DNA from 2 places in the Mesorhizobium sp. M6A.T.Ce.TU.002.03.1.1 genome. Region 2 is predicted to be linked to the other one. Evidence: predicted binding sites of a transcription regulator. Region 2 holds the regulator's gene; the other holds the start of a gene.

Region 1 (4,195 bases), on a different contig from region 2:
CAACCGGGCAAAGAAGTCCTTGGGCAGGCCGTTTTGGTCCGCATGAGCCTCGATCAGGTTGCAAACCCGGTCGAGCAGTCGTTGTTTGGCGGGGCGCGGCGGATCGGCCTGGACGGCTGTCACCCAGCCCAGCCCACAAAGCAAGACAAACCCACCAAGCAAGACCGGCGTCGCCCAAGGGAGCCGCATAGATCTACTCCGCCGCGGCCTTGCCAAGTTGCCCAAACCGCTGCTCGATATAGTCGGCGACCATTTTCTCGAAGTCCGCAGCAATCGACGGGCCGCGCAGCGTCGCCGCCTTCCTGCCGTCGACGAATACCGGCGCCGTCGGCGTCTCGCCGGTACCGGGCAGAGAAATGCCGATATCGGCATGCTTGGATTCACCTGGACCGTTGACGATGCAGCCCATCACCGCGACCTTGAGGTTCTCGACGCCGGGATATTTTTCACGCCACACCGGCATGTTCTTGCGCAGATCCGCCTGGATGTTCTGGGCGAGTTCCTGGAACACGGTAGAGGTCGTGCGGCCGCAGCCGGGGCAGGCGGCGACGATCGGCACGAACTGCCGGAACCCCATGGTCTGCAGGAGTTCTTGCGATACCTGCACCTCCCGGGTGCGGTCGCCATTCGGCTCCGGTGTCAGCGAGATGCGGATCGTGTCGCCAATGCCTTGCTGGAGAAGGATGCCCATCGCTGCGGACGAGGCGACGATGCCTTTTGAACCCATGCCGGCCTCGGTGAGGCCAAGATGCAGCGCGTGGTTGGAGCGGGTGGCAAGCTCGGTATAAACGGCGATCAGGTCCTGCACACCGCTAACCTTGGCCGACAGAATGATTTTCTCGCGGCCAAGACCGATCTCCTCGGCCATTTCGGCCGAAAGGATCGCCGACTGCACGATCGCCTCGCGCGTCACTTCCTGCGCGGTCAGCGGAAAGCCTTGGCGCTGGTTGTCGTCCATCAGCCGGGTCAGAAGCTCCTGGTCGAGCGACCCCCAATTGACGCCGATGCGCACCGGCTTGTCGTGCCGGATCGCCATCTCGACGATATCAGTGAACTGCCGGTCCTTCTTGTCCTTGAAGCCGACATTGCCGGGATTGATGCGGTACTTGGCTAACGCCTCGGCGCAAGCCGGATGGTCGGCGAGCAGCTTGTGGCCGATATAGTGGAAATCGCCGACCAGCGGCACGTTGATGCCGAGCCGTTCGAGCCGCTCGCGGATGGCGGGCACGGCGGCAGCGCTCTCGTCGCGGTCGACGGTGATGCGCACGATCTCGGAGCCGGCACGATGCAGCGCCGCAACTTGAGCGACTGTCTGGTCGACATCGGCGGTGTCGGTGTTGGTCATCGACTGAACGACGACAGGGGCACCCCCGCCGACCATCACGCCGCCGACATCGACACCGACCGACGTGCGGCGCGGGAAGGGAGAGGAAAAATATCCGGTCATGGCCGGCTGCCCTTTGTTAGCGCATCACCCCGAATCCCGGAATCGGTTTCCGGAAAGGATCACGCGCAAAAATCAAAATACAGTGTCCTTTGCGCGCCCGAAAGGGCGCGCGGCGCTGTAGAAGGTCCGGGCATGAGGTGGAGGAGCAAAGATGGCTTGTCAATGGCGACAGGCAGGCAGACCTACCAAATCGATAACGGGAGAGGAGACAAACAGCCCATCGTATCCGTGCCGCTGGCGGCCGGAACCATCTCCGAGTCGTGTGAAGCAGCGCTCCGGCGGCATGGCCGCCACCGGAAAGATGCTCGTGCGCCGAAACCGGCGCAGCTATTCGAGGAAAAGCGTCAATGCGTGGTCGGTTTCGCTTTCAGTTTTTCAATCTCGTCCTTGAGTGCCAGCTTGCGCCGCTTGAGATTCACGATTTCGAGGTCATCCACTGATGGATGATTCATCGCGTCATCGATTTCGCGTTCGATGTCGCCGTGTTTCCGCTGCAACTCATCAAGATGGGATGCAAGAGACATGATTGGTTCTCCCTTTCATGGTTTCCTCGATTGCAGCCGTCAAGGCGTGTCCACCGCAGGCTCGCTTCTGTGACGGCATAATGACAGTGTGCCACCATCGGGCAGCGATGTCGAATGCTGCGTGGTAGCATTCCACGACAATGTGAAATGTGATATTGGCTGCGCGCCGGTGCAAGAGAGCCCCCGGCCCCGCCCAATCAGGCCCATTTTTGGGCGCCGCAGACGTGCAAACGGTAGATAATGTCCGAACAGGAACAGGCCGATATCCGCCTCGAATATTCTCGGCTGAAGCAAGAGCACGCCGATTTCGACGCGGCCATCAACGCGATGATCGCCATGGGCTGCGACCCGCTGCAGATCCAGCGCATGAAGAAGAAAAAACTATTCCTGAAAGACCGGCTGATGGCGCTGGAAGACCGGATCATCCCCGACATCATCGCGTGAGCGAATTCCCACTTGGCGACTCGGCAAACCTGCTCATCCTGTGATCGAAAGCCTCGCAGCGCGTTCGCGCAGCATGGCGATGAGATCGTCGGTCTTTTCTCCGGAAGTGTCGATGGGAACCACAAGGCATATCGTCGCCTCGACCTTGCCGGGCGCTGAAAAGACCGGCGCGGCAAGGCATTTTGTGTAGGCGTCGACAAGACCCGAGGTCACGCAGTAGCCGACACCGCCAGCCACGGCGATATCTTCTATGAAGTCGTCGAGCAGCAATCTGCGGCCGTCTGGCAGGACGAGATCGTCTTCGGACACCATGTCTTCGATCACGGCCCTTTCGAAACCGGCGAGAAGCAACCGCCCCGAAGCGGTCCAGGGAAGCGGGATCTGCAGACCTGTGGCCGAGCTGATCCGGAACGGCCTGGTGCCCGGACTTGAATGGACGATTGTGTAGCGGCCGCTTTGCAGCATGCACAATTCAGAGGTCTCGCCTGTCTCGCGCGACAGATTGTCGACCTCCTGCCGCCCTCTCCTGAGCAGGTCGTTGCCGCGCACATAGTCCATTCCGTAGAGGTAAAGCTTTTTTCCGAAATAGACGCGATTGCCGTCGCCGGCCATTTCCAGCAGGCCCGCATCGACCAGCGAGCGCACAAGCGTGTAGGTCGTCGAGCGAGGCGCATTCACTGCCTTGGCGAGATCGCCAATCCCGATCGCACGCTGGGTCGTGTGGAGAAACTCCAGGATCTGGAGCACCCGGTTGAGACCCTTCTCGCGAGAGCCCGATGCCCTGTCTTCGTCCAGGCCGGCGTCCGGTCGAACTGCCAAGGCATTGCCATCTTGCATTACCGGCTCCTGATGTTAGTATCTGTCTTGTATAGAGTACATGCGTCTCTTGTAAGGGACAATCACGTTCATTGCAACGACGCATGTTGCTCATCCAAAGGGGAACACAACACGAAGGAGGTCGCCGTGAACGACACATCCAAAAGACGTGAATTTCTGAAAATGGCCGGGCTTGCAACGGCCGGAGTGATGGGCGCAGCAGCAACGGTCGATGTTCAGAAGGCGGCGGCGCAAGCGGCGCCGGACAGCCTGCTGCGTACTGTTCTCGATCGCGGCAAGCTGATCGTCGGCACCGGCAGCACCAACGCACCCTGGCACTTCGAGAACGATGCCGGCGAACTCGTCGGCATGGACATCACCATGGGGCGCATTCTTGCCAAGGGGCTTTTCGACGATCCGACCATGGTCGATTTCGTCATGCAGGATCCGGCCCAGCGCATTCCGAATGTGACCACCAACAAGGTCGACATCTCGATCCAGTTCATGACCATGACCGCCCAGCGCTCGCAGCTGATCAACTTCTCGCGGCCCTATTACGTCGAAGGCATCGCTCTGCTGACCCTTCCGACCGCCGAGAACAAGACCTTCGACAAGCTGCTTGCCGGCGGTTCGGCAACGCGTATTTCCATCCTGCAGAATGTCGATGCCGAGGCAAATGTGCACATTGTCCTGCCGGAGTCGCAGGTGATGCAGATAGACACCCAGGCCAACGTGCTGCAGGCACTCGAGTCGAAGCGCGTCGACGCGGCCGCCGTCGATCTTTCCACGGTGCGCTGGCTCGCCTCACGCAACCCGGACCGCTACTTCGATGCCGGCAAAAGCTGGTTCAGCATGCTTTACGGCGCGGCGCTGAGGCAAGGCGATCTCGACTGGCTGACCTTCGTCAACGCATCCTTCGCGACGGCAATGTTCGGTCATGAAACGGCGCTCTACGACGCGGCGT
Region 2 (4,195 bases):
CCCCGCCAGGATGGCGGCTGCGAATCTCTTCATGATAGTCCTCCCTGCGCCGCGTACGGCGCGACCAAACTGGCCCGAAGGCCGACACAAAGGCTCTATTTTTTCGAGCCTCGAAAAAATACTGGTCCAACGCCGAAGCGCTGTCAACATCATTTCTGATGGATTTTGATGTCCCTGCCGACTTTTTTCGAGCCCCGGAATAAACAATGACAGGGCCTTCTGCTTCTGCCAGTATTTGTTGGACGCTGCCGACGGCTTCCGGTTCATGAGCGGCCGCGGCAAGAGGGAGGAAGCAAAAGAATGTCGGTTGGAATCCGTCATGACGATTTGCGTCGGCGCAACCGGGCGATGGTGATTTCGGCCGTACGCCGGGCAGGCCAGCCGTCGCGAACCGAGATCGCCGCGACCACCGGCCTCAGCCATTCGACCATATCGGCGATCTCTTCCGACCTCATCCAGGAAGGCATCCTGACCGAGAGCAAGGCGAGCGAGACGGTTTCGCTGAAACGCGGCCGGCCGCAGGTCGGCCTCAGCCTCAATCCGGAAGCGGCAGCGGTGTTGGCCGTCGTGTTGTCGCTGAATTTCCTCTCGGTCGCCGTCATCGATTATGCCGGACAAGTGGTCGCCGAGGAACAGCGCCGGCTGGACACGCTGACCATGTCGCGCAACGAGCTGATCGACGAATGTGTCGCCATCGTCCGGCGCCGGCTCGAAGATCCCGATCTCGATGTCCAAAGCGTCGCCCGCATCGCGCTGGCGATCCAGGGCATCACCGATTCCCATGCGCGCGCCATGTTGTGGTCGCCGATCACGCCGCAGACGAACATTGCCTTCGCCGACATTCTGGAACGTGAGTTCGGCATCCCGGCCATCATGGAGAACGACTGCAACATGATGGCCGTGGCGCTGCGCTGGCGCGACCCGGATCGCTACCGCGACGATTTCATCGCCATCCTGCTCTCCCACGGCATCGGCATGGGGCTGGTGCTGAAGGGCGAACTGTTCACCGGCACCCATTCCTCAGGCGGCGAATTCGGCCACATGATCCACCGGCCGGGCGGCGCGCTTTGCCGCTGCGGGCGGCGCGGCTGCGTCGAGGCCTATGCCGGCAACTACGCCATCTGGCGCAATGCAAGGCAGTTGAGCGAGAACGCCGAGCCGGTCGCCGATGTCAGCGACGCCGAGATGCGGGCACTGGCGGCCCGGGCGCGCCAGACGGACGGACCGGAGCGCGAAGCCTACCGCAAGGCCGGCGAAGCGCTCGGCTTCGGGCTCGGCAGCCTGTTCGCGTTGATCGATCCGGCGCCGGTCGCCATGGTCGGCGCCAGCGCTGCCGCTTTCGACCTGATCGAGCCGGCCCTGCGCGAGGCCATCGCTCAGACCGCCGGCGGTCAGCATTCGGGTTCGATTTCCTTCGACACCGAGCCGAACGAGCTGCCGCTGATCCGCGAAGGCTGCGCCATGCGAGCGCTGAGCTTCGTCGACCAGGAGATTTTCGCGCCGGGCGCGCAAGGGAAGTCCGGCACGGCCAGGAAGCACGTGGCCTGAACGGAAGAACGCAGCTTGAATTTAGGCAGTCTGTTCAGTCTTCCCTGATCGCATAGCCCGCGCCGCGGATGGTGCGGATGACATCGGGCATGCGACCATTGTTGACCGCCTTGCGCAGCCGGCCGACATGGACGTCCACCGTGCGCTCGTCGATGTAGATCGTCTCGCCCCAGACATTGTCGAGCAACTGGCTGCGCGAGAACACCCGACCCGGGTGCCGCATCATGAATTCGAGCAGCCGGAATTCGGTCGGCCCGAGCCGGATCTCGCTCTTCTTGCGATAGACCCTGTGCGATTCGCGATCGAGCATGATGTCACCGACCTTCAGCACGCTGGACAGCACTTCGGGCTTGGCGCGGCGCAGCAGCGCCTTGACCCTGGCCATGAATTCCGGTGTCGAGAACGGCTTGACCAGATAGTCGTCGGCCCCGGTCGAGAGGCCGCGCACCCGGTCGCTTTCCTCGCCGCGCGCGGTCAGCATGATGATCGGCAGCCGCTCGGTTTCGGGACGCACCCGAAGGCGACGGCAAAGCTCGATGCCCGAAACCGCCGGCACCATCCAGTCGAGCACCAGAAGATCGGGCACGTTTTCCTGAAGCCGGATTTCGGCCTCGTCGCCGCGCGTCACCACCTCGACCTGATAGCCTTCGGATTCCAGATTGTAGCGAAGGAGGACGCCCAGCGGCTCTTCGTCCTCCACCACCATGATGCGCGGCGCGATCATCGGCCGGTTACCCCTGTCATGTCGCCGACGCCGACATCGTCGTTTCGTCGAGCTTCGGTCGATCCGCCGGCAATTGCTGCCCGGTCACGACATAGTAGGCGTTTTCGGCGATGTTGGTGACATGATCGCCGATACGCTCGAGATTCTTGGCGCAGAACAGAAGATGCGTGCAGGCGGTGATGTTGCGCGGGTCCTCCATCATGTAGGTCAGGAGTTCGCGAAAAACCGCCGTGTATTTCACGTCGATCTTCTCGTCGGCGGCGCGCAGCTCTTTCAACGCGCCGGCGTTGCGCGACACATAGTGCTCGACCACGCCGCGGAGCTGCTCGAGAACGAGATCCGCCATCGCGTCGATACCGTGCGAGAGATTACGCGGCGTGGCGCTCTGACCGACGGCGTTGACCCGCTTGGCTATGTTCTTGGCCAGGTCGCCGATGCGCTCGAGATCGCCGGCCATCCGGATTGCGCCAACCACGGCGCGCAGATCTTGCGCCATCGGCTGCCGCTTGGCGATCAGCGTGATCGCGCTGTCGTCGAGTTCACGCTGCCGCGCATCCATGATGGCGTCATCCGAGACGACGCGCTGCGCCATCGCATTGTCTGACGCGAGCAACGCGCGGATCGACGCTGCGACCATCGCGGCGGCGAGCTCGTCCATGTCGCGGATCAGCCTGTCGATGTGCTCCAATTCCTCGTCGAAAGATGCGACGGTATGTTCACCCATGATACTGTCCTCGTGCTCGAAATTCGCCGGACCGCTTAGCCGAACCGGCCGGTGATGTAGTCTTGGGTGCGCTTGTCGTCGGGGTTGGTGAACATCTTATCGGTCGCGCCCTCCTCGACCAGATAGCCGAGATGGAACATCGCCGTGCGCTGCGACACGCGCGCTGCCTGCTGCATCGAATGGGTGACGATGACGATCGTGTAGTTCTGGCGCAGTTCGTCAATCAGTTCCTCGACACGGGCGGTGGCGATCGGATCGAGCGCAGAACACGGCTCGTCCATCAGGATCACTTCCGGTGACACAGCGATGGCGCGCGCAATGCACAGACGCTGCTGTTGGCCACCGGAAAGGCCAGTGCCCGACTCGAGCAGGCGATCCTTGACCTCGTTGAACAGGCCGGCCTTCTTCAGGCTCGATTCGACGATGCCGTCCAACTCCGCCTTGCTCCTGGCCAGACCGTGAATGCGCGGACCGTAGGCGACGTTTTCGTAGATCGACTTCGGAAACGGGTTCGGCTTCTGGAACACCATGCCGACGCGAGCTCGCAGCTCGACGACATCGATTTTCGGGTCGTAGACATCCTCGTTGTCGAGCGTGATCTTGCCGCTTACCCGCGCGATGTCGATCGTGTCGTTCATTCGATTCAAGCAACGCAGAAAGGTCGACTTGCCGCAGCCCGATGGGCCGATCAACGCCGTCACCTGGTTCTCGCGGACATCGAGATCCACGTCGAACAGAGCTCGCTTCTCGCCGTAATGAACGGAGACCTTTTCGCCCTTCATCTTGATCGAAGGCTCGTTGGTTCCGCTACTCAGTTTCTGCTCGACGCTGGCTTCCGTCATGATGTTCATATCCTCTACTCCTTACCAGCGCCGCTCGAAGCGCCTGCGCAGTATCACCGCGATGGCATTCATGATGACCAAAAACACCAGCAAAATCAAAATCGCCGCCGAAGTCTTCTGCTGGAACCCCGCTTCAGGAAAATCGGCCCACATGAATATCTGCACCGGCAGGATCGTCGCGGGATCGGTGAAGCCACCGGGAATGTCGACGATGAAGGCGACCATGCCGATCATCAGCAACGGCGCGGTTTCACCCAGCGCATGCGCCATTCCGAGGATGGTGCCGGTCATGATACCCGGCATCGCCAGCGGCAGGACGTGATGGAATACGGTCTGGACCTTGGACGCTCCGATGCC

Evidence for each region. The regulator PhoB, encoded in region 2, activates phosphate uptake and scavenging genes when phosphate is short. The targets are predictions, from matches to a motif close to TGTCATNNANCTGTCAT.
Region 1: a site for PhoB is predicted at 2,041-2,057, ahead of EOC93_RS22715 (YdcH family protein). Genes of this name have one in related genera too.

The regions. Positions count from the first base shown of each region.
Region 1 covers NZ_RZTI01000087.1:9,303-13,497, reverse strand. Annotated here, with positions in the region: gene EOC93_RS22725 (lytic transglycosylase domain-containing protein) at 1-189, opposite strand, end outside; gene ispG (flavodoxin-dependent (E)-4-hydroxy-3-methylbut-2-enyl-diphosphate synthase) at 194-1,447, opposite strand; gene EOC93_RS22715 (YdcH family protein) at 1,792-1,971, opposite strand; gene EOC93_RS22710 (YdcH family protein) at 2,212-2,415, shown strand; gene EOC93_RS22705 (IclR family transcriptional regulator) at 2,449-3,252, opposite strand; gene EOC93_RS22700 (transporter substrate-binding domain-containing protein) at 3,379-4,195, shown strand, end outside.
Region 2 covers NZ_RZTI01000016.1:38,960-43,154, forward strand. Annotated here, with positions in the region: gene xylF (D-xylose ABC transporter substrate-binding protein) at 1-33, opposite strand, end outside; gene EOC93_RS07710 (ROK family protein) at 301-1,548, shown strand; gene phoB (phosphate regulon transcriptional regulator PhoB) at 1,583-2,272, opposite strand; gene phoU (phosphate signaling complex protein PhoU) at 2,289-2,996, opposite strand; gene pstB (phosphate ABC transporter ATP-binding protein PstB) at 3,032-3,847, opposite strand; gene pstA (phosphate ABC transporter permease PstA) at 3,860-4,195, opposite strand, start outside.